3 regions of the Nonomuraea sp. NPDC049607 genome follow, and region 3 is predicted to be linked to each of the others. Evidence: riboswitches for the same ligand, from Rfam matches in the RefSeq annotation. Region 3 holds a riboswitch; each other region holds the start of a gene.
The links. Region 3 has a riboswitch for thiamine pyrophosphate ahead of thiC (phosphomethylpyrimidine synthase ThiC). Riboswitches for the same ligand answer to the same signal wherever they lie in the genome.
Positions count from the first base shown of each region.

Region 1: it holds a riboswitch for thiamine pyrophosphate, as region 3 does, so the genes downstream of both, AB0J97_RS02010 (cytosine permease) here and thiC (phosphomethylpyrimidine synthase ThiC) in region 3, are expected to answer to the same signal.
Region 2: it holds a riboswitch for thiamine pyrophosphate, as region 3 does, so the genes downstream of both, AB0J97_RS21495 (FAD-dependent oxidoreductase) here and thiC (phosphomethylpyrimidine synthase ThiC) in region 3, are expected to answer to the same signal.

Region 1 covers NZ_JBFAOV010000001.1:390,446-400,898, forward strand. Annotated here, with positions in the region: gene AB0J97_RS01970 (HAMP domain-containing sensor histidine kinase) at 1-235, opposite strand, end outside; gene AB0J97_RS01975 (response regulator transcription factor) at 232-930, opposite strand; gene AB0J97_RS01980 (hypothetical protein) at 1,025-1,198, shown strand; gene AB0J97_RS01985 (DUF6412 domain-containing protein) at 1,195-1,395, shown strand; gene AB0J97_RS01990 (YidC/Oxa1 family membrane protein insertase) at 1,468-2,109, shown strand; gene AB0J97_RS01995 (ATP-binding protein) at 2,106-2,531, opposite strand; gene AB0J97_RS02000 (PAS domain-containing sensor histidine kinase) at 2,683-4,551, opposite strand; gene AB0J97_RS02005 (methylated-DNA--[protein]-cysteine S-methyltransferase) at 4,647-5,219, shown strand; gene AB0J97_RS02010 (cytosine permease) at 5,205-6,584, opposite strand; TPP riboswitch at 6,575-6,688, opposite strand; gene AB0J97_RS02015 (rhodanese-like domain-containing protein) at 6,740-7,063, opposite strand; gene AB0J97_RS02020 (DNA-formamidopyrimidine glycosylase family protein) at 7,090-7,968, opposite strand; gene AB0J97_RS02025 (TenA family protein) at 8,006-8,611, opposite strand; gene AB0J97_RS02030 (GPP34 family phosphoprotein) at 8,634-9,281, shown strand; gene AB0J97_RS02035 (LCP family protein) at 9,328-10,453, opposite strand, start outside.
Region 2 covers NZ_JBFAOV010000010.1:125,111-135,563, reverse strand. Annotated here, with positions in the region: gene allB (allantoinase AllB) at 1-176, shown strand, start outside; gene alc (allantoicase) at 177-1,124, shown strand; gene pknB (Stk1 family PASTA domain-containing Ser/Thr kinase) at 1,131-3,065, opposite strand; gene AB0J97_RS21505 (thiazole synthase) at 3,234-3,989, opposite strand; gene thiS (sulfur carrier protein ThiS) at 3,982-4,182, opposite strand; gene AB0J97_RS21495 (FAD-dependent oxidoreductase) at 4,179-5,798, opposite strand; TPP riboswitch at 5,788-5,904, opposite strand; gene AB0J97_RS21490 (FAD-dependent oxidoreductase) at 5,957-7,126, shown strand; gene AB0J97_RS21485 (Rv2175c family DNA-binding protein) at 7,157-7,531, shown strand; gene thiE (thiamine phosphate synthase) at 7,509-8,162, shown strand; gene AB0J97_RS21475 (polyprenyl synthetase family protein) at 8,225-9,292, opposite strand; gene metF (methylenetetrahydrofolate reductase [NAD(P)H]) at 9,378-10,298, shown strand.
Region 3 covers NZ_JBFAOV010000007.1:272,567-283,019, reverse strand. Annotated here, with positions in the region: gene AB0J97_RS17190 (hypothetical protein) at 1-58, opposite strand, end outside; partial or broken gene AB0J97_RS17185 (GDSL-type esterase/lipase family protein) at 102-434, opposite strand; gene AB0J97_RS17180 (universal stress protein) at 509-1,345, opposite strand; gene AB0J97_RS17175 (hypothetical protein) at 1,348-1,695, opposite strand; gene AB0J97_RS17170 (glycoside hydrolase family 95 protein) at 1,758-4,001, shown strand; gene AB0J97_RS17165 (class I SAM-dependent methyltransferase) at 3,961-4,581, opposite strand; TPP riboswitch at 4,617-4,729, shown strand; gene thiC (phosphomethylpyrimidine synthase ThiC) at 4,722-6,200, shown strand; gene AB0J97_RS17155 (SDR family oxidoreductase) at 6,211-7,062, opposite strand; gene AB0J97_RS17150 (hypothetical protein) at 7,115-9,499, opposite strand; gene AB0J97_RS17145 (hypothetical protein) at 9,624-10,235, shown strand; gene AB0J97_RS17140 (DUF6493 family protein) at 10,118-10,453, shown strand, end outside.

The sequences.
Region 1 (10,453 bases), on a different contig from region 3:
TCATCTTCATGGTGATCGCGACCACGCCCGCCAGCGTCGCCGCCACGGCGACCACCACGACGACGGCCAGCATCACCCCGATCGACCTGGTCCGCAGCCGTCCCATCGCCCACACGCCGGCCGCCGCGACCAGCAGCCCCAGCACCGCCGAGACGGCCACCACCATGGGCAGCTCGCTCACGGACACCACGACCTCCGGGCACGTCTCCAGCAGACACGGCTCGGCGGGTGTCACCGCGCGATCTCCAGTGGCTCGTACCGGTATCCGACGCCCCAGACCGTGACGATCCGCCGCGGCTGCGTCGGGTCCGCCTCGATCTTCTCCCGTAACCGCCGCACGTGCACGGTCACGGTCGAGGAGTCGCCGAACGACCAGCCCCACACCTGGTCGAGCAGCGCCGACCGGCTGAACGCCTGCCGCGGGTTGCGCATGAGGTAGGCCAGCAGGTCGAACTCCCTGGCCGTCAGCAGCACCCGATGGCCGCCCAGCAGCACCTCGTGGGCCCCGACGTCGACGACGAGATCGCCGTCGCGCAGCACGCCGGTCCCGGCCGTGACGGACGCCCCCCGCGCCCGGCGCAGCACCGACTGGACGCGCAACGCCAGTTCCCGCGGGCTGAACGGCTTCGTCACGTAGTCGTCGGCCCCGGTCTCCAGGCCGACCACCCGGTCGATCTCCTCGCCGAGCGCGGTCAGCATGATCACCGGGACCGGCCACCGCTCCCTGAGCTTCCTGCACACCTGGAGGCCGTCGATCCTGGGCAGCATCAGGTCGAGCACCATGAGGTCGGGCGGATCGGCCAGCGCCCTGCGCAACGCCTCGGCGCCGTCGCCCACGCACTCGACCTCGTGCCCGTCGCGCTCCAGATAGCGCGCCACGACCTCGGACACGGTCGGATCGTCGTCGACCACCAGGATGCGGGTGTTCACCGTCTCACCGTACGGCTGAGCCCCACGTAGGGGACATGTACGTCACAGGTTCGTAAGCCTCGCGGATCATCCTCGGAGGACGTACGGTGGCCTCATGAGTAGAGTCGTCATGCTCGTTTTAGGGGCCATCCTCGGTCTCTTCGTGCTGTTCACCTTCGTTCTGCCCCTGCTGGCAGGTCTGTTCAAGCTCGTCCTGATCGTCGGTGTGGTCGCACTGATCGTCTTCATCGCGGTCACCATCGTCGGTAAGTCCCGTTCGTCACAGTGACGTCGTTCCTGTTCGATCCGTGGCTGGTGGGGATCACCATGATGGCGATCCTCCTGCTGGCCACGTGGGCAGCCACGTTGCTGCCCGCACTCGGCGGTGAGCACTCCGGCTTCCCGCTGACCTACGCGCGCCGCACGGCCTTCCAGCGGCTGCGCGATCCCGACGCGGCCGGACGCCCGCGTCCACGAGCGCCTTAGCCGAGCCCCGCTTCCGGTCAAGCGGGGCTCATCACACGTGAGCCCTGATCCGTCGTCATGTCTGAAGGGCTCATGATCGATTCACTTGTCACGTTCGTCATCGGCGTGTCCGGGGGTCACGCCGCGCTCGCCATCGTGCTGTTCACCCTCGCCGTACGCCTGGTCCTGCTGCCGCTCAACGTCCGCCAGGCGCGTACCAACCGGGTCAAGCAGCGGCTCGCGCCGGAGCTGCGGGAGCTGCAGAAGCGTCACGGACGCGATCCCGAGCGGTTGTCCAAGGAGCTGACCGCGCTGTACGCCCGGGAAGGCACGTCGCCGTTCGCGGGGATCTTGCCGATGCTGGCGCAATTGCCGTTCATGTGGCTGATGTTCAGGGTGGCCACGCATCCGACCGCGCTGGCCGGGCACACGCTGTTCGGAGCTCCGCTGGGGCAGCAGATCGCCGGCGTGGTGGCCAATTTCGGTCTGATCAGTTGGCCGGTTTCGGTCTTCGTCGTCGTGATCGCGGGGCTCGTGCTGCTGGCATGGCTGTCGGCACGCTCGATCAAGGTCTCGGAGGACCAGCCGGAGCTGCTGCGGAAGGTCATGCCGCTGCTTCCGTACGGCTCGGCGCTGGCCGCGCTCGTACTCCCCCTGGCGGGCGGCCTGTACCTCCTGGTCTCCACGGCTTGGGCCGTCACCGAACGGGCCGTGCTCGCGGCCAGGGCCGCCTAACCGGCCTCCTTCAGGGCCGCGACCTGCCCGTTCACCGACGCGCCGTTGGGTGCGGGCAGGATGGCCCACACGGTCGTCGTGTCCCCGTCGTGACGAACCCCCCAGCTCTCAGCCACGTATTCGACGATTCCCAGCCCCCGGCCCCCGAGCGAAGACAGGGTCGGGCGGCCCGCCCGCGGCTCTGTCGCCGCACCCCCGTCGCTCACCGCCACCTCGATGTGATCGTCGCTACGCATCCAGGCGACCCTCACCATGCCTGAAGGCAGCGGATGCGCGTGCCGCAGCGCGTTGCTCAGCAACTCGCTCACCACCAGCACGGCATCGTCGATCGCGGCGGTGTAGACCCCACAATCCTGCAGGTCAGTGCTCAGACGCTGGCGGGCGACGGCGACGCTGGACGGCGCGTACGGCAGCAGCACCACGCTTGACACACCCACCTCCCCGTTCCCTGTGCCCCCCGCGGGAACACTCCCCGGTACGACCGAAATGCCCCGTTAGCCAATCGCAGAAACCGCATCTCGATCACAGCTTGTACACATTGGACGATAGATCAGCTCAACTGTGACCACCTCGTTACCGCATCGGTGTGTCGGATCGGATAGTGGAAGCGCGCCTCAGCACCAACCGCATCCTCGTACCCCCTCCGGACCTCGGTTGAGCACTCACTTCTCCCCCCTGCGCCCTGGCCAGACTGCGCACGATATAGAGCCCGAGCCCCACTCCACCAAAGCGCCTCCGGTCCCCGCTGTCCACCTGGACGAAGCGCTCAAAGATCCGTTCGCGGTCAGGCGGTGAGATTCCGACCCCCTCGTCATCCACCACTACGACCACGTCGTCGCCCTCGGACCAAGCTTCAACACAGATCAATCCACCCATTGGGGAATATTTAAACGCGTTCTCCAGCAATTGCCCCAAAACGATGTCGGTTGCCAGGGCGTCGCCCAGCACCGGGGGCAATCCGTCCGGGATGCGGACCTCGACGCGGTGGCGGTCGGACAACACGGGAAGGCCGAGCGTGGCCGCGTGGATGCGGGCGGCGAGGTCGAACGCCTCGATCCGCACCGCCAGCTCGTCCGCGCCCGCCCTGGCCCCCAGCAGGAGATGGTCCATGAGCTGACCCAGCGAGCCGGCCCGCTCGGCGATCGTGTGCACGGCCGAGCGCCGTTCGGAGTCGCTCATCTTGTCCCAGCGCGCGTCGAGCGTGCTGGCGAACCCCCGCACGATCGTGATCGGCGTACGCAGCTCGTGGCTGGTCGTGGCCAGGAAGAGGTCCTTGGCCTCCTCCAGCTCCTTGGCCTGGGTGACGTCGCGGAAGTCGATGACGACCTCGCCGGTCTCCTCGATCTTCGCGCTCACCACGTCCAGCCACCGGCCGTTCTCCATCTGGAACGTCAGCTTCTCCCCGGGGCTGGGCAGCGGGAACGGCGGCGGCCCGCCGATCACGACGTCGGCCGGGAAGGCGGTCAGCTCGGCCGCGGCGGGGTTCCAGCGCACGACCCGGCCGGCGTCGTCCAGCACGGCGATGCCGTCGGCGCTGGCGTCGAACACGGCCCGCTCGTGCGCCCGCTGCCGTACCGCCTCCTGGTAGGCCACCGCGTTGCCGACCGCGATGCCGGCGTGCCCGGCCAGCAGTTCGAGGAGCTCCAGCTCCAGGTGCCCGGGGGCGGCCCCGGCGAACAGCGCGTAGAGGGCGCCGTAGGGGCGTCCGCCGACCGCGGCCAGGCCGAGCGCGATCGTGTGCAGCCCGTTGAGCCTGGCCCACACCAGGTCGTCGAGCCCGTGGGACTCCAGCATCACGGTCTTGCCCGTGCGTAAGAGCTTGTCCACCAGGCTCGTCCGCAGGCCGGTGGTGGTGCCCCTGAGCGTCTCCGGCAGCCGGTATGTGCTGACCAGCCGCAGCCGCTCCCCCTCGATCAGCACGAAGCCGCCCGCGTCCGCGCCCGTCAGCTCGGTCAGGCTGGCCGAGATCCGGTCGAGCACGGCCGGCAGCTCCAGCTCGGAGTTGATGTCGCCGACCACGTCGGTGAGCCGGCGCACCAGCCTGGCCCGGCGTTCCATGCGCAGCCCGGCCACCTCGTCGGCCCGGGCGGGATGGTGGACGCAGACGTAGCCGACCACGGAGTTGCCCAGGCGCAGGGCGTTGATGTCCACCCGCAGGTCGAGCGCGCCGCCGTCCTTGTGGACGCGCTTGGTGCGCAACGACACCTGCCCCCCGGTCCGTACGCGCTCCAGCACCGCGTTGTGCTCGGCGGTCAGCTCGTCGGGGACGATCGGCGCCCGGCGCCCCAGCATCTCGGCGGCCGTCCAGCCGAACAGCTGCTCGGCCGCCGCGTTCCAGACCAGCACGCTCTGGTCGCGGTCGAGCGCCACCACGGCGTTGGGGGAACCGGCGAGCACAGCGCGAGCGATCTCCTCGTCACTGCCGACCCATGTGTCCCCCACACCTCCATAGTGCACGTGGCGTGGTGGGTCTGACGGGCGATCCGTCCGATACGCTGCGCTCACGAAGATTCCGGTGGCTGAAACGGGTGAGAGGCATGTCGAGCAGCGACCTCGATGCCCTGCTGAGAGTGACCTCCAACACCTACAAGGGCGAGGGCCCGCCGCACATCGCGTTCGGCACCTACGACGGCGCCGTGGGCAGGCTGGTCCTGGCGGTCACCGGGAAAGGCATCGCGGCCTGCAGTTTCGAGTCCGAGAACGTCGTGTACGAGCGGGTGGCCAAGGAGGTCGGCACGTTCATCGGGCCCGACGCCCGCCGTCTCGACCCGGTGCGCCGGGAGCTCGACGCGTACTTCTCCGGGCGGCTGCGCACGTTCGCCACGCCGGTCGACCTCGCGCTGGCCACGCCGTTCGCCCGTAGCGTGCTGCAGAAGACCATGGCCGTCCCCTACGGCACGACCACGACGTACGAGGAGATCGGCGCGAGCATCGGACGGCCGCGCGCGCTGCGCGCGGTCGGCAACGCGGTCGGCGCCAACCCCGTCTGCGTGATCGTGCCCTCCCATCGGGTGGTCCGTGAGGACGGCGAGCTCGGCGACTACGCCGGAGGCGTGGCCGCCAAGCAGCACCTGCTCAACGTCGAGCGCCGCGTCTCAACGGCCCGCTGACCGGCGCAGGCCCCTGGTGAGCCCACCGGTCAGCCCACCGGTCAGCCCACCGGTCAGCCCACCGATCAGCAGGGTCACCAGGGCGGCGACGAGCGCGCCGCCGAGCGCGCCGTTCATCCACGTCTCCCGTGTGAAGCCGACCGCGTCGCGGGCGGCCGCCCAGAAGTCGTCCCAGCCGGCGACGGTGGGCGTCGAGGTGGTGAACCAGTAGGCGGCGAAGCCGAGCGCCCACGGCAGCAGCATCAGCCAGCGCGAAGGCGCGTCCTCGGCGGTGTTCCAGCGGGCGGCGCCGCCGAGCACGAAGTAGTCGACGGCCAGCACCGCGAACATCGGCACGAACACCGCGCCGATCACGCCGAGGAACGCGCCGTAGGAGGTGACGTCCACGACCAGGGCGATCGCGGTGGTGAGCACGCCGATCGCGGTGGAGACGACCCGCCGGTCGACCTTCGGCATGAGGTTCTGGAGCGAGACGGTGGTGGAGTAGACGTTGGCGAAGGACTGGTCGGTCTCGCGCAGCACCAGGATGCCGAAGAACAGCGCGCCCAGCGGCGCCACGACGAACGGCTGGAACACGACCATGCCGTCGGCCTGGACCGCCTGGGCGCCCGCGATGGCCACCGCGTACACGCCGAGGGCCAGGCAGGCCACCTGGGCGACGGTGTAGCCGCCGACGACGCCGGTGAAGGCGGCCCGGCTGGAGCGCGAGTGCCTGGCGAAGTCGGCGGCCATCGGCACCCACGACACCGACAGGGCGATCACGTAGTCGACGGCCGGGGCGAAGGCCGTCCACGACCCGCCCGTGTACGTCGGCGCCTCGCCCAGGAACGACACGGTGAACCAGATCAGCGACACGATCACGCCGATGGTCACGTACCGGCGCAGCAGCCTGATCGACCCGAGCGGCCAGACGGCCAGCGCGGTGGTCAGCACGCCCGCCACCACGACCCACATTTGGTACGGGACGTCCCCGAAGATGGCGTTCGCGGCCTTGGCGATCACCCAGAGCTCGAAGGCCCCCCAGCCGAGCATCTGCACGATGTTCAGCACGGACGGGACGTACGACATCTTCGCCCCGAACAGCCCGCGCAGCAGCACCATCGCCGGCCGCCCGGTCTGCGTGCCGGGAATGGCCGACAGGCCCACCATGGCGGTGCCGATGAGGCTGCCGACCACGGCGGCCGTGAGCGCGGCCACGAGGCTGAGCGGCGCGCCGCCCAGCGGGTCGATCAGGATGAGCGCCCCGGAGAAACCGAGGAGGCTGACGCCGAGGTTGGCCCAGAGCGCGCCCTGGTCGAGGACGCCGAGGGTCTTGGGGGGCGCGCCGTCAAGGGTCAGCGGTACTTCGTCGACGACATGCGTCATCGCACACTCCCTACGCCGGCATTACCCGGACAGGTTCAGGCGGTCGGCAGCGGCTGTGTTGCTGCCCTCTCAGCCCGGCACCCCGAGCTCCCGCGACTATGCAGTTGGCGCCCTCATCATGCCTCAATGGCGGCAGAACCGCCACAGTGGGGCATTCAGGCCACGAACGGCTGCTGTCCGGTCTCGCTGACCATCGGACGGCGGGCGAACTCCCACGACTGCATGCCGCCGCCCACGTTGACGGCGTCGCGCCCGAGCTGGTTGAGCCACGCCGTGACCTGCATCGACCGGCCGCCCACCCGGCACACCACGTAGACGGTGCGGTCGGCGGGCACCTCCTCGACGCGGCCCTGGATCTGCGACATGGGGATGTGCACGGCCTCGGGGGCGTGGCCGGCGAGCCATTCGTCCTGTTCGCGGACGTCGAGCAGGTAGGCGTCGTCGGGAACGGCGGTGGCCTCGATCTCTGGAACGGTCATGCTTCCATCATCCCGCGCCCGGGACCCTACTTGAGCAGGCGCGACATCCGCCGGTCGGCCAGCGGCCTGCCGCCCGTCTGGCAGGTCGGGCAGTACTGGAGCGAGGAGTCGGCGAACGACACCTCGCGGATCGTGTCGCCGCACACGTCGCACGGCTGGCCCGCCCGGTTGTGCACGCGCAGCCCGGACTTCTTCTCCGCCTTGAGGTCCTTGGCCGCCAGCCCGTGCGCCCGCTCGACGGCGTCGTGCAACGTCGTCACGATGGCCTCGTGCAGGTCGGCGATCTGCGCGTCGGTCAGCGTCGCCGCGATCTTGAACGGCGACATCCTGGCGGCGTGCAGTACCTCGTCGGAGTAGGCGTTGCCGATGCCGGCGATCACCTTCTGGTCGCGCAGCAGGCCCTTGATCTGGGCACGGTTGCCGCCCACGATGCGCTTGAGCGCCTCGACGGTGAAGGCGTCGTCGAGCGGGTCGGGGCCCAGGGCGGCGACGCCCGGGACGTCCTCCGGCTTGTCGGTGACGTAGACGGCCAGCCGCTTCTGCGTGCCGGCCTCGGTCAGCTCGAACCCGGGGGCCAGGCCGTCGTCGTCGGGCGCCAGCCGTACGCGTACGGCCAGCGGCCCCTTGCCCGGCCGCACCGGCCGCGCGCCGGACAGGTCGTCACGCCAGCGCAGCCAGCCGGCGCGGGCCAGGTGGATGATCAGGTGCAGGCCGTCGCAGTCGAGGTCGAGGAACTTGCCGTGCCTCGACACGCCCGTGACGGTGAGCCCGCCGAGCGCGGTGACCGGCGGGTCGAACGTCTTGAGCGCCTGGAAGGCGACGACGTCCACGCCCGCGATCGAACGGCCGACCGCCCGCTCGCGCAGGAAGTGGGTGAGCGACTCCACTTCGGGAAGTTCCGGCATGCCACCAGGGTATGGCGCGCGCCGGGCCGTCACGCGACTACGGCACGTCCCAGAAGGCGAGTTCGTGGGCCATGCCCTCGGCGAACAGCGCCTCCGCCCGTACGGGGTCGGGGTCGGCCTCGTCGATCATCTGCCCGATCCGTACGGTCAGCGCCGCGAAACCGGGATCGGCGTACGTGTCCACCCAGGCCCGGTAACGCGGCTCGGCGGGCGGGTTCTCCGCAAGGATCTTCCCAAGACTCGAATATCCCCACATGCACGGATAAAGCGCGGCCAGCCCCTCCCCATAAGACCCCGCCGCCTCCAACAGGAACGCCGTGTACGCCACACACGCCGGCCCCTTCACCGCGTTGTCCAGGTCGGCCCCGAACTCCGCCGACAACGACCGATGCAGGCGCAACTCGTCGTGGTACGTCGCGTGCGCCAGATCCACCAGGTCCCCCAGATGCCCGTCCGGCGCCTGCCAGGCCAGCCTGGAGAACACCCGCACGTAGTCGAGCAGGTACAGGTAGTCCTGCTCCAGCCAGGACCGGAAGACCGGCTCCGGCAGGTCGCCACGCCCGATCCCGGCCACCGTGGGATGGTCGAGCTGCGCCTGGAGCAGCGGACGTCCGATCGCGTGAAGTTTTTCCGAGATGCTCATGCTGGGAGGTTAGTGTCGAGGCATGACCGTGACGATCGCCGAAGAACTCCTCCTGCTCGCCTACAGCGAGGAGGAAGGCAGGCAGCTCATCGGGGGCATCCAGCTCGACCCCGCGCTCGGCGGCGCGATCCTCGCCGAGCTGGCCGCCGCGGGCCGCGTGGAACTGGCCGACGACAAGGTGACGGTCAAGGACCCGGCCCCGCTGGGCGACGAGGAGCTCGACGCCGCCCTCGCACGCATGGCCGAGGACGGCAAGGCCAGGAAGCCCGCGTGGTGGGTGCAGCGGTTGCAGTCGGGCAAGCTGCGCTGGCGGCTGCTCACCAGGCTCGCCGAGTCGGGCGTGCTGGCCGAGGAGCGCAGGAAGGTCCTGGGGATCTTCCCGACCACCCGCTGGCCGGAGTCCGACCCTCAGGTGGAGGCCGACGTGCGCGAACGCGTGACGGCCGTCCTCGCCGGCGCCGAGCCCGACCAGCGCACGGCCACCCTGATCGCGATCATGTACGCGGCGAAGCTCGACCTCAAGGCGTTCCCCGGCGCCGACCGCGGGCGCGTCAAGGAGATCGCCGAGGGCGAGTGGGCCGGCCAGGCGGTCGCCAAGACGATCAGCGCCATCACGGCGGCCGTCATCCTCACCACCACCACCGCCGCGACCGTCGCCGCCACGAGCTGATCCGCAGTCCTGTGAGGCGCGCCGGGAGCGCGCCTCAGGGGACGGGTCAGCCCGCGTCCACGATCTCCTTCGGCACCGGCTTGTCGGCCTTCAGGGCGTCGAAGAGGGCCAGCGCCTTGAGCCGGTCCCACTTGACCGCCGCGCCGCCGCCCGCGACGATCTCGTTCCCGCCGAACGGCACCACGGTCGTGACCGGGCTGTCGCCCATGGCCAGCCCCAGCGAGAGCATGTCGAACGCGCCCGTGCTCGAGTCCACCTCGACGGCGTCCGTGGCGCTCATGGCCAGCGGGATCGACGTGAACGGGTTGATCAGCACACCGGGGCTGGCGGCCTTCTTCACCACCGCGCCGAGGAACTGCCGCTGCCGCTTGGTGCGCTCGAAGTCCGGCAGCGCGCCGCCCTTGCGGGTGCGCACGTAGCCGAGGGCCTGGGAGCCGTTGAGCACCTGCTTGCCCTTCTTCAGCTTGAGCCCGGCCTTGGGGTCGTCGACGTCGGCCCGGACGTTGATCTCGACGCCGCCGACGGCGTCCACGATGCCCACGAACCCGGCGAAGCCGATCTCCATGTAGTTGTCGACGTGCACGCCGGTGACGGTCTCGACCGTGCGCACCAGCAGCTTCGGCCCGCCGGACGCGTACGCCGCGTTGAGCTTGTCGCGCCCCCGCCCCGGGATGGTCACGGCCGAGTCGCGCGGCAGGCTGACCAGGGTGGGCTTGTCGCCGTTGTCGGAGATGTGCAGCAGCATCATCGAGTCGGTGCGCTGCCCGACCGCGCGCCCGGTGGCCAGCTTCTTGCGCTGGGCCGCGGTCAGGCCCTTGCGGCTGTCGGAGCCGACCAGCAGCCAGTTGGTGCCGGGTGTGTCGGCGGGACGGCCCTCGTACTCGTCGAGCACGCCGTCGATGCCCGCCAGTCTGGAGTCGACCCAGAAGAACAGGCCCACGGCCGCCACCAGGAGCAGCGCGACCAGGCCGGCGACGATCTTCAGCACGGTCCTGCCGCGCACCCGTGGCCTTCTGGGTCCGCGCGGCCCCTCCGGCGCGGGCTCGTCCGACGACCTGAGCGGTTTGACCGGGCTGTTCCCGGCGCGCTCCCGCCCGTAGACCTTGCCGCCCGAACTGGGAGGCGGCGGGGACTGCTGCTCGTCGGAGTAGGCGGGCAGCTTGTGGGTGGGC
Region 2 (10,453 bases), on a different contig from region 3:
TGGTCGCCTTCGACCCCGGCGCCGACAACCCGGTGGACGCCGCCCGCCTGCACCACCGTAATCCCGTCACCCCGTACCACGGCCGGGTGCTCAAGGGCGTCGTCCTGACCACCTGGCTGCGCGGCCGTCCCGTGGACACGCAGCCGCACGGCCGCCTCATCTTGGGAGAACAGTAGATGTCCGGCTTCACCACCCTGCCCGACCTGGCCCTGCGCACCCTCGGCGGTTCGGTCGTCGCGGCCAGCGACGAGTCGTTCGCCGAGAAGGAGAGCCTGATCAGGCCGGGTCGTCCCGGGTTCCGTGCCGAGACGTTCGGCAACAAGGGGCAGGTGTACGACGGGTGGGAGACCCGCCGCCGTCGCACGCCCGGCCATGACTGGGCGCTGGTGCGGCTGGGCCTGCCGGGGGTGATCCGCGGTGTGGTGATCGACACGGCCTGGTTCAAGGGCAACTACCCGCCGCACGCGTCGGTCGAGGCCGCCGCCGTGCCCGGCCATCCCTCAGCGGCCGAGCTGGCCGCCGCCGACTGGACGGAGATCGTCCCCAGGACGGGGCTCAAGGGCGACGCCGAGCATCACGTCGAGGTCACCGGCGACGACACCCGGTACACCCACGTACGGCTGAACATGTACCCCGACGGCGGCATCGCCCGCCTGCGCGTGCACGGCGAGGTACGCCCCGACCTGTCGGTCTACGACGGCCTGAGCCTCGACCTGGCCGCGCTGCAGAACGGCGGCCTGGTCACCGCCTGTTCTGATGCGTTCTACTCCGCGCCCAACAATGTCATCGCTCCCGGGCTGGCCCGGCATCAGGCCGAGGGCTGGGAGACCGCGCGCCGCCGGGAGCCGGGCAACGACTGGCTGCTGATCCGCCTGGCCGGGCCGGGCCTGGTGCGCCTGGCCGAGATCGACACCACGAACCTGATCTTCAATGCCCCCGGCCACGTGGCGCTCACCGGGCTGTCCGGCGGACGTGAGATCGGGCTGCTGCCCAAGACCCGGTTGCAGCCCGACCTGCCCCACCGCTTCCGCCTCGACCACTCCGAACCGGTCACCCACGTCCGGGTCGACATCTACCCGGACGGCGGGCTGGCCAGGGTCCGCCTGCACGGCCACCTGGCCTGAGGAGGGCTACTGCCAGAGGTAGACGGTGGCGCCGGGCGGTCGCTCGCTGTTCGGTAACGGCCGCTGGTACTGGACGACGCCGCCGTTGGCCAGCCGGCTGACCCGGACGTGGAAGCCCAGCGACTCCAGCTCCGACTTGGCGTCCTTGACGTTCTTGCCGATGACCGCGGGCACCAGGCGGAAGTCCTGGTCGTCGCGGGCCTCGTTGTCGCCCTTGAACCAGTCCCAGAAGTCGGTCTGGCAGCGCGCCACCGTGATCATGGCGGGCGTGCCCTTGTCGACCTCGGACTTGGCCTTGGGCGCCTGGGCGATGACCGTGCAGGGCTCGGCGTCGTCGTCGACCTCGTTGACCTGCACCTGGAAGCCCTGGCCGCCCAGGTAGGCGGCGGCCTCGTCCTTCGGCATGCCGGTCACGTCGGGCATCACCATGCCGGCGCTCACGAAGATGCCGACCTTCGCGCCCTCCTTGACCTTCTCGCCCGCCTCGGGGGAGCTGCGGATCACCTTGTTCCGCTCGACCTCGGCGCTGGGCAGGCGCTTGACGCTGCCCACGGTGAGCCCGGCCTCGGCGATCTTGACGCGGGCCTCGTCGCTGGTCAGCCCCTTGACGCTGGGGACGATCACCCGCTTGGGGCCGAGCGAGGGCACCAGCGTGATCGTGCCGCCGCTCTCCAGCTCGGTCTTGCCCTCGGGGTCGGTACGCAGCACCAGCCCCTCGGCGGTGTCCTCGTCGTACTCGCCCGCGACCTTGTGGATCTTGAAGCCCTTGCTCGTGGCGGTCCGCTCGGCGACCACCATGTTCTGGCCGACCAGGTCGGGCACCGGCACCATCTTGGTCTGGGAGAAGTACCAGCCGGTCACCGCCACCGCGACCACCATGACCGCGGCGAGGGTGACCAGGAACCAGTTGGGCTTGAACGAGCGCGTGGACGGCGGCGGCGACACCGGCGGCACCGGCGGCGCCATCTCGGCGCGCGGCTGGATCAGCGTGTGGGCGGGCGCGGCCATCGGCATCGACGGGGCGCCCGCGCCGCTCGGACGCGGCGGGATCGACTGGTTGAACACCGCCGTCATGGCCGGCGGGGTGCTCAGCCGGGGCAACATGCGATGGGCCTCGACCGCCTGGACGAGCATCGCCGTGGCGTCGTTGGGGCGGTCGTGCGGCTCGCGGGCCGTGGCGTGCGCGACGAGCGTGTCGATCAGCGGCGGCACCTCGGGCACCAGCGCCGACGGCGGCGGCACCGTGTCGTGGACGTGCCGGTAGGCCACCGACATCGGCGTCTCGCCGTCGTAGGGCTGCTGCCCGGTCACCAGCTCGAACAGCATGATGCCCGCGGCGTAGACGTCGCTGCGCACGTCGGCGCCGCCGGTGGTGACCTGCTCGGGCGACATGTAGCCGATCGTGCCGATCATCACGCCGGTACGGGTCTGGTTGGTCGCCTCGATGGCCCTGGCCAGCCCGAAGTCGACGACCTTGACCCGGCCGTCGTCGGTCATCAGCACGTTCTCGGGCTTCACGTCGCGGTGGACCATCCCGGCCTGGTGGGCCGCGCCCAGGGCGGCGAGCACCGGGATCATGATCTCCAGTGCCTCGCGGGCGGGCAGCCTGCCGCGCTCGCGCAGGATGTCGCGGAGCGTGCGGCCCGGCACGTACTCCATCGACAGGTAGACGACGTCGGTGTCGGTGCCCTGGTCGAAGACGTGCACCACGTTGGGGTGGGACAGACTCGCGACCGACTTGGCCTCACCGATGAACCTGCGGACGAAGGCCGGGTCCTCGGCGAGCGAGGAGTGCATGACCTTCAGCGCGACAGTGCGGTCCAGCCGGACGTCGAGCGCCAGGTAGACGGTCGCCATACCGCCCCGGGCGATCCGGCTCTCGATGCGGTAGCGCCCATCGAGGAGCCGCCCGACCAGGGGGTCCGCAGTCGTCTTATCCACCACCCCCCTGAGTTTACGGGCGTTTTGGCACCGGCAGGGCCCGCGCGCCCGAAACCGATGCGGAGACGTTCCCAGGAGAGCGGCCCCGACCGGCGGGAGGACCCGGCGCGAGCCGAGCCCTCCGAGGGATCTGAGGGGGATCCTACGCGGCGAACTTCCGGCGGGCCCCTACGGGGTCGTCGGCGAGGACGCCTCCGCGTAGCGGCGGCGCGGGATCCTGCCCGCCTGCCGCGCCTGGCGCCCCGCCGCCACGGCCGCCCTCATCGCCGAGGCCATGAGCTCGGGCCGCTGCGCGCGGGTCACCGCCGTGGCCAGCAGCACCGCGTCGCAGCCCAGCTCCATGGCCAGGGCGGCGTCGCTGGCCGTGCCGATGCCCGCGTCGAGGATCACCGGAACCGCGGCGGCCTCCACGATGAGCTCGATGTTGTGCGGGTTCCTGATGCCGAGGCCCGACCCGATCGGCGCGCCCAGGGGCATCACGGCCGCGCAGCCAACCTGCTCCAGCCGCCGCGCCAGCGCCGGGTCGTCGCCGATGTACGGCAGCACCACGAACCCGTCGGCCACCAGCCGCTCGGCCGCGTCGAACGTCTCGATCGGGTCGGGCAGCAGCGTGCGCTCGTCGGAGATGACCTCTAGCTTGACCCAGTTCGTCCCCAGGGCCTCGCGGGCCAGCCGGGCCGTCAGGACGGCCTCGCCCGCGGTGAAGCAGCCCGCGGTGTTGGGCAGCACCTTGATGTCGCGGCGGCGCAGCACGTCGAGGACCGAGCCGCGGGCGCCGGGGTCGAGCCGCCGCATGGCCACCGTGGTCAGCTCGGTGCCCGAGGCGGCCAGCGCCTGGTCGAGCACCTCCAGGGAGGGCGCGCCGCCGGTGCCCATGATGAGCCGGGAGGAGAACTTCTCCCCGGCGATGATCAGCTCATCCACCCTGCACCGCCGTCAGCACCTCGACGCGGTCGCGGTCGCCGAGCGCCGTCGTCTCCCACGAGCTGCGCGTCACCACCTCGTCGTTCACGGCCACCGCGACCCCGGTGGTGGCGGTGGTCAGCGTCCGTACGGCCTGGGCCACGGTGGTGCCGTCGGCCACCTCGTGCGCGGCGCCGTTGATCGTCACAATCATGAAATATCCCGAAATCTCGCGGGCGAGCACAGCGCGGCCAGCTCGCCCTCCTCACCCGTCAGAATCCCCACACCCGGCAACGACCCCGCCCCGCGTGACGCCACCCCTGAGGACGCGGCCGCCCCTGAAGACGCCGCCCCTGAGGACGCGGGCCCACCTGGAGACGCTGTCCCTCGGGACGCTGCCGCCCCTGAAGACGCCGCCCCTGAGGGCGTTGGCCCCTTGGGGGCTGCCCCTGAGGGCGGCGTCACCGTGGTGGGGGTCGCAGGGGACGGCGTCGCCCCGGCAGGTGTCGTGAGGGTTGCTGTGACCAGGGCCGCCGTGAGGGGGGCCAGCAGGACCCCGCCCCGGTGGTGGCCGGTCGCCAGCACCAGCCCGGGAGCCTCGCCCGGCCCGATGATCGGCAGGTTGTCGGGGGTGCCCGGCCGCAGCCCGGCGACCACGTCGGCGACCTCCAGCTCGGTGACGCCCGGCACCAGCTCCCTGGCGTCCCGCAGCAGCTCGTAGAGCCCGCCGGCGGTCACCCGGGTGTCGAACCCCAGCTCCTCCTGCGTGGCCCCGAGCACCAGCTCGCCGTCGCCCCTGGGGACGAGGTAGACGGGGGCGCCGTGCACCATCCCGCGTACGCACCGCCCGAGCAGCGGCTGCGGCGAGCGCAACCGCATGATCTGTCCCTTGATCGGCCGTACCGGCACGCCGGCCAGCTCTCCGCTCCACGCCCCGGCGGCCAGCACCACGCGATCGGCCGCGATCTCCCGCACGGCGGCGCCAGGCTGACCCGGGTCGGGTTCGAGGCGCACACCGATCACGGCACCCGCCGCGGCCCCGGTGCCAACGCCGCTCCCAGTGTCGCCGTCGCGCAGCAGCCCGGTCGCCCGCGCCCGCACCAGGGGCACGCCCAGCCGGTCGAGCGCGGCCAGCAGCGCCGCCGTGACGCGGCGCGGGTCGACCCAGGCGTCGCCGGGGGCCAGCAGCCCGCCGCGCACCGACGGGGCCAGCATGGGCTCCAGGCGGCGGCACTCGCGCCCGGTCAGCCGCTCCACCCGGAGCCCCAGCTTGTCCATGAACGCCGCCAGGTCGTCGAGCGCCGCGAGGTCGTCGGCCCCGAAGGCGACGTCGAGCGTGCCGTCGGCGCGCAGGTCGAGTCCCCGGCGCGCGGCCTCCATCGACCCCGCCTCCCCGGCCACCCGCCCGAACCCGCCGCCGAACCCCGAGCCGGTCTCACTGCCGAACCCCGCGCCGGTCCCCGAGCCGGTCTCACTGCCGAACCCCGCGCCGAAGCCCGAGCCGGTGCCACCGCCGAACCCCGCGCCGAAGCCCGAGCCGGTCCCACCGGCGGGCCCTGTGGCGAAGCCCGCGGCGGACCCGTCGTCCAGCCCCGCGTCGGCGGCCAGCTCGGCCGCGAAGGACGGCCACCGGCTCAGCGACGCGGCCCCCAGCCGCAGCAGCGGCTCCTCGGTGTAGGCGACCTCGCTGACGGGGGCGAGCATCCCGGCCGCCGCGTAGGAGGCCCCGCGGCCCGGGGCCGGGTCGACCACCGTGACGGGCGACCCCGCACGGGCCAGCCGCCAGGCGATCGACAACCCGACGACCCCGCCGCCCACGATCACATTCATCCGCGCTCCCTTCGCCGGCATGATCCGGATCAGGTGTCTTGCGGTCGAAGGCCCGTTCAAGCCTTCCTCTCAGCCCGGTGACGGCCGGACTCCCGCGCGTCTTGCCCTCCCAGCCTACGGCCTCGGTGCGACGCGCCGGCACGGCCCCCGTTATGGTCATGAACGTGAACCATGTCGTAGTGGTGGGAGCGGGCCTGGCCGGGCTGCGGAGCGCCGAGGCGCTGCGCGGGCGCGGCTTCACCGGACGGATCACGCTGATCGGCCAGGAGCGCCATCGGCCCTACGACCGCCCGCCTCTGTCCAAGGCCGTCCTGTCGGGCGCCGCCGACTCCAGCTTCCTGGAGGCCGACCTCGATGCGCTGGAGATCGACTTCTGGCCCGGCGTCACCGCCAAGGCTCTTCGCCGGGGCGTCCTGGAGACGACCGAGGGCGAGCTCGGCCATGACGGCCTGGTGATCGCCACCGGCGCCGAGCCGATCACCGTGCCCGGCGACGGCCCCCAGCACGTCCTGCGCACCCTCGACGACGCCCACGAGCTGCGCGCCGGGCTGGTGGCCGGGGCGCACGTCGCGATCATCGGCGCGGGCTGGATCGGCGCCGAGGTCGCCACCGCCGCCCGCAAGGCCGGTTGCACGGTGACCGTGATCGAGGCCGGCCCCACCCCGCTGGCCAACGCCGTGGGCCCGGAGATCGGCGCCCGCACCCTGCACTGGTACGACGGCATCGACCTGCGCCTGAACACCATGGTCGACGAGGTGGACGAGGGCGGCGTACGGCTGGTGGGCGGCGAGTTCGTCCAGGCCCACGTGGTCGTCACCGGCATCGGCGTGCGGCCCGCCATCGAATGGCTGGCCGGTTCCGACATCGACCTGCACAACGGCGTCGTCACCGACGAGCACCTGCGCACGTCCATGCCGGGTGTGGTCGCGGCCGGCGACTGCGCCGCCTGGTGGTCGCGCCGCTACGGCACCCGGCTCCGCGTCGAGCACTGGGACACCGCGCTCGGCTCGCCCGAGGTCGCCGCCGCGACCCTGCTGGGCGAGGAGGCCGTCTACGATCCGGCGCCCTACTTCTGGTCCGAGCAGTTCGGTCACATGGTCCAGTACATCGGCCACCATCCCTCCGGCGACCGCCTGGTCTACCGGGGCGAGCCCGAGGGCAAGTGGTCGGCCGTCTGGCTGACCTCGGGCGACACCCTCGCCGCTGTGCTCGCCGTCGACCGGCCCCGGGACTACGTGCAGGGCCGTAGGATCATCGAAGGCGGTCACCGCCTCGACACAGAACGCCTGGTAGATCCAGAGGTCCCCCTACGGGATTGTGTTGTTTGAGCAAGGACGGCATGTGGTAGTTGTGGTTTCGTGACGCTTTCTGTTGCACAGATCGACCGGGAGACCGACCAGCTCGTCGACGAGTGGCTCACTCTCCCCGAAGTGGCCTCACGCCTCGACCTTTCGATCGGGCGGGCCAAGCAACTCCTCAAGGACCACAAGCTGCTCGGCGTACGCCGCGGCGGCGGCGGGCCGCAGGTGCCCGCGGTGTTCCTCGACGGGAAGGACGTGATGAAGGGCCTGCCCGGCACACTGACCGTGTTGCTCGACGCCGGCTACGACGACGTGGAGTCGCTGCGCTGGCTCTTCACCCCAGACGAGTCCCTGCCGGGGTCGCCCATCGAGGCGATCAAGGCCGGCCGTCACACGGAGGTCAAGCGGCGTGCCCAGGCCCTCGGTTTCTGAGGCCCGCCTCTATCTCTGCACCGACGGCCGCCGCGACCGCGACGACCTGGCAGAGTTCCTCGATGCGGTGCTGGCCGGCGGCGTGGACATCATCCAGCTGCGGGAGAAGGGCCTGGAGGCACGCGAAGAACTCGCGCTCCTGGAAGTCTTCCGCGACGCCTGCGACCGGCACGGCAAGCTGCTGGCCGTCAACGACCGGGCGGACATCGCCTACGCCGCCCGGCCCGACGTGCTCCACCTGGGGCAGGACGACCTTCCCGTGACGGTCGCGCGAGAGATACTCGGCGACGACATCGTCATCGGCCGGTCCACCCACTCCATCGCCGAGGCGTCCGCCGCGGCCGTGGAGGAGGGCGTCGACTACTTCTGCTGCGGCCCGATCTGGCCCACGCCGACCAAGCCGGGCCGCCACGCGCCCGGCCCGGCGCTGCTGCGGCACGCCGCGTCGCTGGGGTCGGCCTCGGACCCGGAATCGCCGCGGCCGTGGTTCGGGATCGGCGGCATCGACCTCGCCAACCTCGACGAGGTCATGTCGTACGGCGTGAGCCGCGTGGTGGTCGTACGCGCGATCACCGACGCGGAGGACCCGGGGGCGGCGGCGGCCGAGTTCGCCAAGCGCCTGAGCCCCTGAACCGACCGGGCGCCCGTCCTCGACGGGCGCCCCAGGCCAGGTGCCCGGCCAGAGTGCCGGGGTCAGGTCTTGCGGGACGTCGCGGCGATGGCCAGCTCGGTCAGCGCCGTGCGCGCCTCGGCGGTGACGGGCGCCTCGTCGAGCGCGGTCAGGGCGTCGGCGAGATAGCCGGCGATCAGGTCTTCGCACTCCCGCAGCGCGCCGGTGTCCGTGATGATCTCGCGCAGGGTGGTCACCCCGTCCTCGTCGAGCGCGGGGTCGCCGAGCAGCCTGCGCACCGTCGCGGCCGACTCCGGCGTGGCCGCGGCCAGGGTACGGGCCACCAGCATCGTGCGCTTGCCCTCCCGCAGGTCGTCGCCGGCCGGCTTGCCGGTCTGGGCCGGGTCGCCGAACACGCCGAGGATGTCGTCCCTGAGCTGGAAGGCGATGCCGACGCGGCGGCCGTAGCCGGTGCACAGCTCGTCCATCCACGGCTCCAGGGCGGCGGCGGCGAGCACCAGGCCGAGCCGGAGCGGCTGCTCCACCGAGTACTTGCCGCTCTTGAACAGCGCCACCCGCAGCGCCGACTCGAAGGTGTTCTCGCCGTGGGCCTGCTCCAGCAGGTCGAGGTACTGGCCGCACATCAGCTCGGTGCGCATGTGGTCGTGGACGGGCTGGGCGGCGGCCAGCGACGCCGGCGGCAGGCCGCTGGTGCGCCACATCTCGCCCGACCACACCAGCAGCAGGTTGCCCAGCAGGATCGCGGCGCCCTCGCCGAACTGGTCGGCCGAGCCGTGCCAGCCCTCCTTCTCGTGCAGGGTCTGGAAGCGGCGGTGGGCGGCCGGCATGCCCCTGCGCAGGTCGCTCTTGTCCATCACGTCGTCGTGCACGAGCGCGCTGGCCTGCAACAGCTCCAGCGACGCGGCGGCGGTGAAGATCTCGGGCACGTCGGTGCCGCCCGCGCCGCGCCAGCCCCAGTAGCAGAACGCGGGACGCAGGCGCTTGCCGCCGGCCAGCAGGTCGCCCGCGGCGGTGCGCAGCGGTTCGAGTTCGGCGTCGCCCGAGGCGGGCAGTTGCCGTTCGACGAACTCCCCCAAGGCGCGCTCCACCTGGGTGCGCAGGGCGTCCATGCTCGCGGCGTCAGTGGTCATGCCTTGAGACTAGTGGGCGCGGACTCGGGTTCGGGTCCCCGGTCTAGGGGCGGTCGACCCGGACACCGGCCTGTACGCTTGGTGCATGGCGCTTGGTCGACCCTCCGTCCTGCCCGATCGTGTCCCCACCGTCCGCGAGCTGCTCGCCACCGGTGGCCGGTCGTTCTCCTTCGAGTTCTTCCCCCCGAAGACCGACGAGGGCGAGCGGCAGCTCTGGAAGGCGATCAGGGAGCTGGAGTCGCTGCGGCCCACGTTCGTCTCGGTGACCTACGGCGCCGGCGGCTCGACCCGCGACCGCACGGTCGACATCGTCGAGCGCCTGGCCCACGACACCACGCTCACCCCTGTGGCGCACTTCACGGCGGTCAACCACTCGCTGCGTGAGCTGCGTCACCTGGTCGGCCGCTTCGCCGACGCGGGCGTGCGCAACATCCTGGCCGTGCGCGGCGATCCGCCCGGCGACCCGACCGCCGAGTGGGTGCGCCACCCCGAGGGCGTGCTCTACGCCGAGGAGCTGGTGCGGCTCATCCGGCAGGCGGGTGAGTTCTGCGTGGGCGTGGCGGCGTTCCCGTACAAGCATCCGCGATCGCCGTCCGTCGAGTCCGACACCGACTACTTCGTGCGCAAGTGCCGCGCGGGCGCCGACTACGCGATCACCCAGATGTTCTTCCAGGCCGACGACTACCTGCGGCTGCGCGACCGGGTGGCGGCCCAGGGCTGTGACACGCCGATCATCCCGTGCATCATGCCGGTCACCCAGATGAGCACGATCGCGCGTTCGGAGCAGCTGTCGGGGGCGCCGTTCCCGTCCGACGTGGCGGCCCGCTTCGAGGCGGTCGCCGACGACCCGGCCGCGGTGCGGGCGCTGGGCATCGAGCACGGCGCGGAGCTGTGCCAGCGGCTGCTCGACGAGGGCGCGCCCGGGATCCACTTCATCACGTTCAACCGGTCCAGCGCGTCGCGCGAGGTGTTCCAGCGCCTGACGCCGGTCGCCGCCACCGCCTGACCCCGTACAAACGCCCCGTACAAAGCGGTGCCCGTCACCCGCCCGCAGGGGGACCGGGCGGGTGACGAGCAAGGGGTGGTATCCGGTAGGTAACGTGTCCGTCACTTTCTGTCACCAAGATGCCCGGCGGCATGCTCAGGCAAACCCGTCAAGCC
Region 3 (10,453 bases):
GGGACTGGGCGGTGGTGGTGGCGGCGGCCCAGGCGGGGACGGCGTTGTCGAAGGCCACGACGCGTTGCGCAGTCGGCGCAGGTGGCCGGGTTCATCGGGATGATCTTGGCGACGAGGATCTTCATGTCGGGGTTGCTCGCCCGCATCTGGTTCACCAGGGTGGTGAACGCGCCCAGGATCGTCGCGGGGGCGATGTTGCTCCACACGTCGTTGGTGCCGAGGTGCATGACGACGATGTCGGGCCTGGTGGCCGGGAGCCAGCCGGGCAGCAGGCCCTGGTTCGCGATGTTGGTGGCCAGGTAGCCGCCGTGACCCTCGTTGTCACCGTCGTGGGCGACGTGGTGAGGACGAGCACCGCGCCGGCCAGTGCCAGCATCGCCGTCAGTAAGGCGCTGATCCTGCGCATGTCCACTCCCGTCGCGTGGCCTGCGCAGATGGTAGGAGCGGGCGGGGGGAGACGGGGAAGGCGGCCGTCCGAACGGAAGGCGGCGACCTGCGGGAACGTCCCCTACACCGATGTGACTTTCACGATCGCGAGCGGGCAGGGCCCGTGGTGCAGCATGCCCTGGCTGACCGAGCCGATGAGCATGCCCTTCAGCGTGCCGTGCCCCCGGCTGCCGACGACCAGCAGGTCGGCCCCGGACGCCGCCTCGCGCAGCACCTCGACGGGATGGCCGTGCACGACGTCCTCGATCACCTCCACGCCGGGATGGCACTGCCGGGGTATGGCGAGGAACGTCCGCAGGGCCTCGCGGGTCTCGCGTTCGGCCTCAGGATCGGCGGGGTCGAAGCCCGAAGCGCGCGGCCAGGCCCAGGCCTCCACCGCGCGCAGGCGGGCGCCGCGCAGCTCGGCCTCGGCGAAGGCGAACTTCAGCGCGCGCAGGCTCCCCTCGGAGCGGTCCACACCGACCACCAGTTCCCCGCGCGGAACGGCGGGCGGGTCGCGGACCAGGACGACGTCCGTGTGGGCGTGCGCGGCCACCCCGTGGGCGACCGAGCCGAGCAGCAGCCCACGGACGCCGCCCAGGCCACGACTGCCGACGACGAGCAGTTCGGCCTGCTCGGCGGTCTTGATGAGCGCGGCGCGGGGATCGCCGGGCACGAGTTCCGTGGTCACGTCGGCGCCCTGCTCGCGGGCGTGCCGCTCGGCGGCCGCGAGCACTTCCTTGGCGCCGTCGCGCATCCACTTGCCCACCTCCGCGTACCGGCCGGAGATCGGGTGGCAGACCCAGTCGGGCACCACGTGGGCCACGGTCAGCGACACCCCGCGCAGCACTGCCTCCTTGGCGGCCCAGTCGACGGACAGCAGTCCGGTCGGCGAGCCGTCGACACCTGCGACGATCATGGTCAGGCCACGTAACATTCCACTTCGGCGCGGCGGTACGCCAAGCCCTGTCTGGTGGACTCGTCGATGCACGCGCGCTCGGTCCTGCTGAGGAGTAGTTCGCCGCAGACCGTCACGCCGGAGTACGTCCGGCAGTCGAGTGAACGGTTGCGCCGGCCGATGCGGTAGTTCTCCTGGACCGCCTGCCTGCACTTGGTGCGCAGGGCCTGCGTGTCGGCGTAGCGGCACTGGGCGGTCAGGATCCGGTACTGCTGCTTGCTCACTTCCTGCTGCTCGATGCCGTCCCCAGAGGCGGCAGCCGGTCCGATCGTGGTCAGAGCCACGATCGCGGCCACAGCGGCGATCTTCATCATAGTTCCCCTGAGGGGGTCCGTACCGCCAGGGGCGATCGTCAAACCTTAGGCTGATCACCATGCTGACGCTCCGGTACGACGAGCCCGCCCCCGACTGGGAAGGACACGTCCTTCCGATCGGCAACGGAGCGCTCGGCGCGTGCGTGTTCGGGACCCTCGGGACGGAACGCGTCCAGCTCAACGAGAAGTCGTTGTGGACCGGCGGTCCGGGCAGCGCGGAGCCCGGCGCGTCGGGGAACTGGCCCGAGGAGCGGCCCGGCGCGCTGGACGCCGTGCGCCGGCTGATCGACGAGCGGGGTTCGGCCGCGCCGGAGGAAGTGGCCGGAATCCTCGGAAACCCGTCCTACAGCACTGTGGGGCACATCCCCGGGTTCGGGGCGTACCAGAACTTCGGTGAGCTGCTGCTCGACGTGACCGGTGGTTTCTCGGGCGGCTACCGGCGCACGCTCGACCTGGAGACGGCGGTGGCCGCCGTGACGTACGAGGACGCCGACGGCGTGGTGCTCACCAGGGAATATTTCGCCTCGTACCCGGCGAAGGTCATCGTCGGACGGCTGACGGCGGCACGCCCGGGGCGGGTGGGGTTCACGTTACGGTTCGGCACAGCGCACCCAGGCGGGGAGGAAGTGACCGCCGAGGCGGGACGGCTGCGCGTCCGGGGCGTGCTGGCCGACAACGGCCTGGTGTACGAGGGCCAGGTCCAGGTGCTGACCGAGGGCGGCACCCGTACGGACGAGGGCGGCCGCGTCGTCGTGACCGGCGCCGACAGCGCGGTGTTCGTGTTCTCGGCGGGCACCGACCACGCGCCCGTCCATCCCGGTTACCGGGGCCCGGACCCGGCGGCGCGGGTCACGGCGGCCGTGGACGCGGCGGCGCGCCGGCCGTACGGGGAGCTGCGGGCCGAGCACGAGGCCGACCACCGGGCGCTGTTCGGCCGGGTCCGCCTGGACCTTGGCCAGATCATGCCCGACCTGCCGACCGACCGCCTGCTGGCCGGCTACGGAGGGGTCGCGAGCCCGTCCGACAAGGCGCTGGAGACGCTGTACTTCCAGTACGGCCGGTACCTGCTGATCGCCTCCTCCCGCCCCGGCTCACTGCCGGCCAACCTCCAGGGGGTGTGGAACGCGTCCAACTCGCCGCCCTGGGAGTCCGACTACCACACCAACATCAACCTCCAGATGAACTACTGGGCCGCCGAGCCGGCGAACCTGGCCGAGACGGCGGTGCCGTACCAGGAGTTCGTGGCGGGGCTGCGCGCGCCCGGACGCGAGACCGCCAGGTCGATCTTCGGCACCGAGGGGTGGGTGGTGCACTCCAACACCAACCCGTTCGGGTTCACGGGGGTGCACGACTGGCCCACGTCGTTCTGGATGCCGGACGCGGCCGGCTGGCTGGTGCGCCAGCTCTACGAGCGTTACCTGTTCGACGGCGACGAGGGTTACCTGCGCGGGCACGCCTACCCGGCGATGCGCGAGGCCGCCGAGTTCTGGCTGGCCAACCTGCGTCCCGACGTGCGCGACAGCAGCCTGGTCGTCTCGCCCGCCTACTCGCCCGAGCACGGCGACTTCACCGCGGGCGCGGCCATGCCGCAGCAGATCGTCCGGGACCTGTTCGCCTGCACGGCCGAGGCCGCGCGGACGCTCGGCGTGGACGCCGAGTTCGCCGGACGGCTGCGCGCGGCGGCCGACCGGCTCGATCCCGGGCTGCGCGTCGGCTCCTGGGGGCAGCTCCAGGAATGGAAGGCCGACCTCGACGACCCCGCCGACCGGCACCGGCACGTCTCCCAGCTCTACGCCCTGCACCCCGGCACGCAGCTCACCGCTCCCGAGCACTTGGCGGCGGCGCGCACGACCCTCGAAGCCCGCGGCGACGGAGGCACGGGCTGGAGCATGGCCTGGAAGGTCAACTTCTGGGCCCGGCTCAAGGACGGCGACCGCGCGCTGAGCATGCTGAGCGGGCAATTGCGGTCCAGCACGCTGCCGAACCTGTGGGACACGCATCCGCCGTTCCAGATCGACGGGAACCTCGGCTCGACCGCAGGGGTGGCCGAGATGCTGCTCCAGAGCCACGCCGGCGTCGTCGAGCTGCTGCCCGCGCTGCCGTCCGCCTGGCGCGCGGGCTCCTTCGACGGGCTGCGCGCCCGCGGCGGCTTCACGGTGGGGGTGACCTGGACGGACGGCGTGCCGGCCGAGGTCAGGCTGACGTCGGCGCGCGGCGGGACCGCCCGGCTGCGCGGCCCCGGGTTCGCGCTCGACCTGGAGACTAGGGCAGGGGAGAGCTACGCGCTGTCGCCAGCACGCTGAACCAGGTGCGGTGGGTCACGCTCGACTCGTGCCAGGCGACCGCGAACCCGGCCGAGTCCAGCGCCGTGAGCAGGTCGCCGGCGTCGCGATGGACGAACCAGCGCTCGTACTCGGTCCGGTAGGGCACCGGCTCCCACCCCTCGCTGTCGCCCAGGGCGGTGGTCAGCGCGAGCACCCCGCCGGGGCGCAGTGTCGCGTGCCAGGCGCGCAACGTCGACTCGGTCTGCTCGGACGGCACGTGCACGAGGGCCGCGGCCGACCAGATGCCGTCCAGGGACGCGGGCGCCAGCGGCGGGTGCCGCAGATCGCCCAGGACGGTGGGAACGCCTCGCCCGGCGGCGAGAGCGGCCATCCCGATCGACAGGTCCACGCCCACGGTGGACAGGCCGCGTCCGGTGAACCAGGCCGACTCGCGCCCGGGACCGCACCCCAGGTCGGCGACCGTGGCTCCGGCGGGAAGGGATGAGGCGAACCGTTCGCGGAAGGCCGCGAACGAAGGAAGAGGGGCGGCGAACCGCTCGTCGAACTGGTTCGCGATGACGTCGTAGGTGGCGGTCGTGTGCGCAATGGGATCAGACATCCCCTTGATCCTGCCACGCGCGAGGTTATGATCGCGGTGACCAACGCGGGAGCCCGGTGTGGACCGGGCTGAGAGGACGGCTGCCAGCCGCCGACCGCCAGAACCTGCTCCGGATAATGCCGGCGAAGGGAGTTTGCGCGATGAGCGACGCGCGCTTTTCCAAGATCCACATCGGTGACCTCCAGGTGCCCATGCGCGAGGTCAGGCTGTCGAACGGCACGTCGGTGCGGCTCTACGACACCTCAGGGCCGTCGCGTACCGACCGCTCGGCGTGGGGGTCCCCGGTCACCCAGCTCGGCGCCGCGCGGCGCGGGGTGGTCACCAAGGAGATGGAGTTCGTGGCCGTCCGGGAGGGCATGGCGCCCGAGTTCGTACGGCAGGAGGTCGCGGCCGGCCGGGCGGTCATCCCCGCCAACGTCAACCATCCCGAGTCCGAGCCGATGGCCATCGGCAGGAACTTCCTGGTCAAGATCAACGCCAACATCGGCAACTCAGCCGTCACCTCCTCGATCGAGGAGGAGGTCGAGAAGATGACCTGGGCCACCCGCTGGGGCGCCGACACGGTCATGGACCTGTCCACCGGGCCGAACATCCACGAGACCCGCGAGCAGATCATCCGCAGCTCGCCCGTACCGGTCGGGACCGTGCCGATCTATCAGGCGCTGGAGAAGGTGGGCGGGCGTCCGGAGGCGCTGTCGTGGGAGGTCTACCGCGACACCCTGATCGAGCAGTGCGAGCAGGGCGTCGACTACGTGACGGTGCACGCGGGCGTGCGGCTGGCGCACGTGCCGCTGACCGTCCGCCGCAGGACCGGGATCGTCTCGCGGGGCGGTGCGATCATGGCCGCCTGGTGCCTGGCCCACCACCGCGAGAGCTTCCTGTACGAGCACTTCGACGAGATGTGCGCCCTGCTGGCCCGCTACGACGTGACGTTCTCGCTGGGCGACGGCCTGCGCCCGGGGTCGATCGCGGACGCCAACGACGAGGCCCAGTTCGCCGAGCTGCGCACCCTGGGCGAGCTGACCAAGGTCGCGCACGCGCACGACGTGCAGGTGATGATCGAGGGCCCCGGCCACGTGCCCATGCACAAGATCAAGGAGAACGTCGACCTGCAGCGCGAGCTCTGCGACGACGTGCCGTTCTACACCCTCGGCCCGCTCGTCACCGACATCGCACCCGGCTACGACCACATCACCTCGGGCATCGGCGCCGCCATGATCGCCTGGTACGGCACCGCCATGCTCTGCTACGTCACCCCCAAGGAGCACCTGGGCCTGCCGAACCGGGACGACGTCAAGACCGGCGTGATCACGTACAAGATCGCGGCGCACGCGGCGGACCTGGCCAAGGGCCACCCGCAGGCCCAGGCGTGGGACGACGCGCTCTCGGACGCCCGGTTCGAGTTCCGCTGGGAGGACCAGTTCGACCTGTCGCTCGACCCGGACACCGCCCGCGCCTTCCACGACGAGACCCTGCCCGCCGCGCCCGCCAAGACCGCGCACTTCTGCTCGATGTGCGGCCCGAAGTTCTGCTCGATGAAGCTCAGCCACGAGGTACGGGCGGGCATGGCCGACAAGGCGGCCGAGTTCACCCGGAAGGGCGGCACGATCTACCTGTAGCCCGCTGCGGTCAGCCGGGCAGCGTCTCGCCGCCGATCGGGGCCAGCACCTCACCCGTGTAGTACGAGGACAGCCGGTCGGCGGCGAAGAACACGTACGAAGGGGCGATCTCGTCGGGGTCGGCGGCCCGCTTCATGGGCACCTGCGCGCCGAACGTCTCCACCTTCTCCTCCGGCATCGTGGCCGGGATCAGCGGCGTCCAGACCGGGCCGGGGGCGACGGCGTTGATCCTGATGCCGCGTTCGACCAGATTCTGGGCCATGGAGTAGGTGAAGGCGTTGATCGCGCCCTTCGTCGCGGCGTAGTCGATCAGATTCCTGTTGCCGCGCAGGCCGTTGATCGAGGAGGTGTTCACGATCGCGCAGCCCTCCCGCAGGTGCGGCAGCGCGGCCTTGGTGACGCGGTAGTAGCTGTGGATGTTGACCGCGAACGTGTGCTCCCACTGCTCGTCCGGGAGCTCCTCCAGGGAGTCCACCGGCGCCTGGTAGGCCACGTTGTTGACCAGCACGTCGAGGCCGCCGAGCTCGGCGACGGCCTGCTCCACGACCGCCACGCAGTGGTCGCGGTCGGCCAGGTCGCCGGGCAGTAGGACGCAGCGCCGCCCCTCCCGCTCGACCAGGCCGCGGGTGTGGTTGGCGTCGTCGTGCTCGTCGAGGTAGGCGATGGCGACGTCCGCGCCCTCCTTGGCGAACGCGACCGCCACCGCCCGGCCGATGCCCGAGTCACCACCGGTGATCAGCGTCCTCTTGCCCGCCAGCAGGTTCCTGCCCTCGTAGCCGCGCATCTCGTCGCGCGGCTCGGGGGACATGTCGCCCGTACGGCCCGGGTACGGCTGGCTCTGCGGTGGTGGTGTGTCTGACATGTCCGGCGGTCTTCCCCCGGCGGGGTATCGGTAACGTCACGGCTTGCCCAGGTCAGCCCTTTCTGAAGTCCTGAACCTCCTTCCACACCCGTTTGTGCTCGATCAGCCTGGTGTCGAAGACCTTCGTCCTGGCCTCCTTGGCGTACGTGGCCAGTTCGCCGCTCTTGGCGCGCTTGAGGAAGTCGGCCTGCTCCTTGAGCTGGGTGCGGACGGTCTCGACGGCGGTGGACAGCGTGTCGTCGTCCTCCCAGCGGTCCAGGTCGGCGGCGAGCAGGTCGCGCTCGGCCAGCAGCTTGTCCGCGACCGACTTCGCGTTCTTGACCAGTTCCTCCTGCTTGTGGTCGGCGGCCAGCTTCATCGCCGTCCGGTCGAACGTGATGTCCACCCCGCCGTCCTTCTTCTCCGCGTGGCCGCCGCGGTCGCCCTCGTTGACCGTCGCGAACGGCATGAGGTTGCGGAACGACAGGTAGGCCATCGCGGCCGTGGGCGCGTCGGAGGCGTTCAGCACCGCGGCGGCCTCGTCGAACATGCTCGCGAGCTGGCGTCCCTCGATCTGTTCGACGGGCAGCAGCGCGGCCAGCTCCATGATCCGCGACTGGAGGTCCTTGCGCACGGCCTCCTTCAGCGCCCTGACCGCCTGGGGGCCGGTGGTGGCGTCCGAGACGAGGTGGTTGGCGTGCTGTGTCTCGATCGCCCAGGCGGTGGTGTGGCAGCCCATCCCGGCGACGCCCGGCGGGGCGGGCGCGCGCCCGTTGATGACCAGGGACTCCTTCAGCGACGAGTCGAAGTCCACCACCAGGTTCGTGTCGGCGGCCTCCGACGCCCAGGTGGTGCGCTTCGGCTCGACGGTGATCGGCGGCTGGTCGGCCAGCCGCGCCGTGATGCTCTCGATCAGCGGCGGGAGCGCGTCCGGGACCGCCCTCTTGGGGAACAGCTCCGGGTACTCCTTGCGCAGCGCGCCCTCGAACTGCTTGACCATCATCTCCGCGGCCGCCCGGCCGAGCTTGCCGTCCACCGGCTCGGGCAGCCCGGCCGCGGTCACCGCGTGCGGGTAGGCGGCGGCCATCACCCGCAGGTGCCTGTCCAAGAGGTCGGACAGGACGACGACCGCGTACTCCGGCGCGCCGTCGCCGATCTTCTTCAGGTCCGTGGCGACCTGGCCGGCCTCGGCGAGGATGCGGGCGTTCCTGGCCGACGAGATCGCCTCCTTGGCGCTCTCCGCCCGGCGCGCGGTGTGCGGCTGCTGGAGCCGGGTGCGCGCGTCCTCCGCCTTGGCCCTGAGCGCGCCGGCCGCGCGGTGCATGCCCTGGTAGATCCCGGGTGCCTTCTGCACGTCCTCGATCCGGTCGAGGAGGGCCGGGATGCCCTGCAACGCCGTGACCCGGTCCTTGTTGGTGGCGACCGCCGTCAGCGCCTTGTCCAGCTCGGTGTTGATCGACTGGAGCTCGGCGTACTGCTTGGCCACGTCCCCGTAGGACTGCGGGTTGAGCGCGTACTCGACGTACGACTCGCGCATCGACGCGTCGAACGCGAACATCTTCCACAGAGCCGTCCTCATCTCGTTCTGCTCGGACTGGCGGGGTTTGGGGGCGCCCGTGCCCTTCTCGGCGGCCAGCTTCGCCGCCTTGACCTCGTACGCCAGCAGAGCCCCCCGGTACGTGCCCTCACCCGACCCCGTCGAGCCCCTGGCCGAGGCGGGCGGGACCGTGCTGAACGGCAGGTGGTTCAGGAAGTTCAGATGCTGGGCCACCGCCGTGGCCAGCGCCTGGGCCGCCTTGCTCTCGTTCTTCTCGCTCAGGGCCAGGGCGCACTGCTCGGCGACCAGGCGGGCAGAGTTCTCCAGAGGCCCGACCCGGCTGGTCGCGTCGTCGGCGTCGACCGCCTCCAGGCGCATCAGCAGGTCGCGTGCCGTGCCGTCCGGGTCGCTCACCTGGGCCTGCGCCGCGGCCTGCATCGACAGCAGCGCCGTGGCCGCCTCCTTGACGGTCAGGCCGTACAGCGAGGCGCGTACCGAGTCCACGACCCCCTGCCACGAGGTCGTGTGGTCGCCCATGCGATTGCCGAAGGGGGAGGGCGTGCGCTGGAGCCGGCTGATGAGCACTCCGGCGATCTTCTTCGGTCCCGCGTCACCCCGCAGGTCCACCAGGGGGCGCAGGTGCACGACGGCGCCCGCCGGGAGGTCGTGCTCCCGTGCCGCGAACGTGACCGCGCCCCAGACCTCGCTGCGCGGCTTGGAGATGGCGATGGTGCGCGGGCGCGTGTCGGTCTCCATGGCCTCGCCTCGGTCCAGGGACAGGACCGGCGCGCTCTTCCGCTTCTCCAGCCGGACGACGGGCGTGACCTCCTCCTCGGAGTCACCCTTGTTCTTCTTGCGTAAGTTCGTCTTGCTGCTCTCCGACTTCGTGCCGCCCTGCCCCTTGGACCGCTTCCGCTTCATCCCCACCCCTCCCCGTGCCACCGTCAGCCCGATGCTCCTCCTCGGGACGCCCCAACGGCAGTGCCCTGACCTCATCCGGCCACGTCCGGCGGATCTGTCGTAGGTGATCAATAGACTCGCCCGCGTGCCGACCGCCTGGGACGAGATCCGCGACCTCATCGACGCGCGCCACACCGACACGCTCGTCTCCCGCCTGCTCACCCTCGACGCCGACGAGCGCAAGCTCGTCGCCGGATCACTCCGCGAGCACGTCGCCCTCCGGCGCGACGACCTCGCCGACCCCGATTGGGAGGAGATCGGCGAGGTCGGCTGGACACCGCCCGCCGAGCTGCTGCGCCTGGCCGGGGCGGCCACCCTCGGCGCCGTCGGCGCCGTGGCCGCCTGGGTCAACCGCCGCGACCTCCAGTCCTGGTACGGCTTCTCCGCCCGTCCCCACTTCGGTGCCCCCGGGCCGATGGTGCGGCTGTTCGGTCACCGTCCCGCCGCCTGGCAGGCCGACCTCGCCGTACGCCTGGCCGCCAGGCTGCGCGGCCCCGCCGACCCGGGAGCCCCGCTGGCCCTGGCCATGCTCCGGCACACCCGGGCCGAGCCGCCCGCGCACGATCCCCTGGTGCTGGCCTGGATCTCCGACGGCGCGTTACGCCCCGCCGACCCGCTCTTCCCCGCCCTCCTGCCCAGGATCTTCGAGGCGGAAGGGGCCGGGCGGCTCCTGCGCGAGGCCGTACCGACCCGCTGATCCGCGCGGCCGACCGCGGGGTCCTGCTCGACGGCTGCGTACGCCGCTTCCTGCGCGGCGGGCCGCTCCACGACCTGCGCTTCTTCGTCCGGCTCCACAAAGCCCTCGACCCGGCCGCCGACGAGGTCGTTGCGCGCCGCCTCGACTACCTGCGCCTGCTGCCCGCCGCTCCCGGCCTGGTGGCCGAGCTGGCGCTGAGACGCGTCCGTCACCTGGAC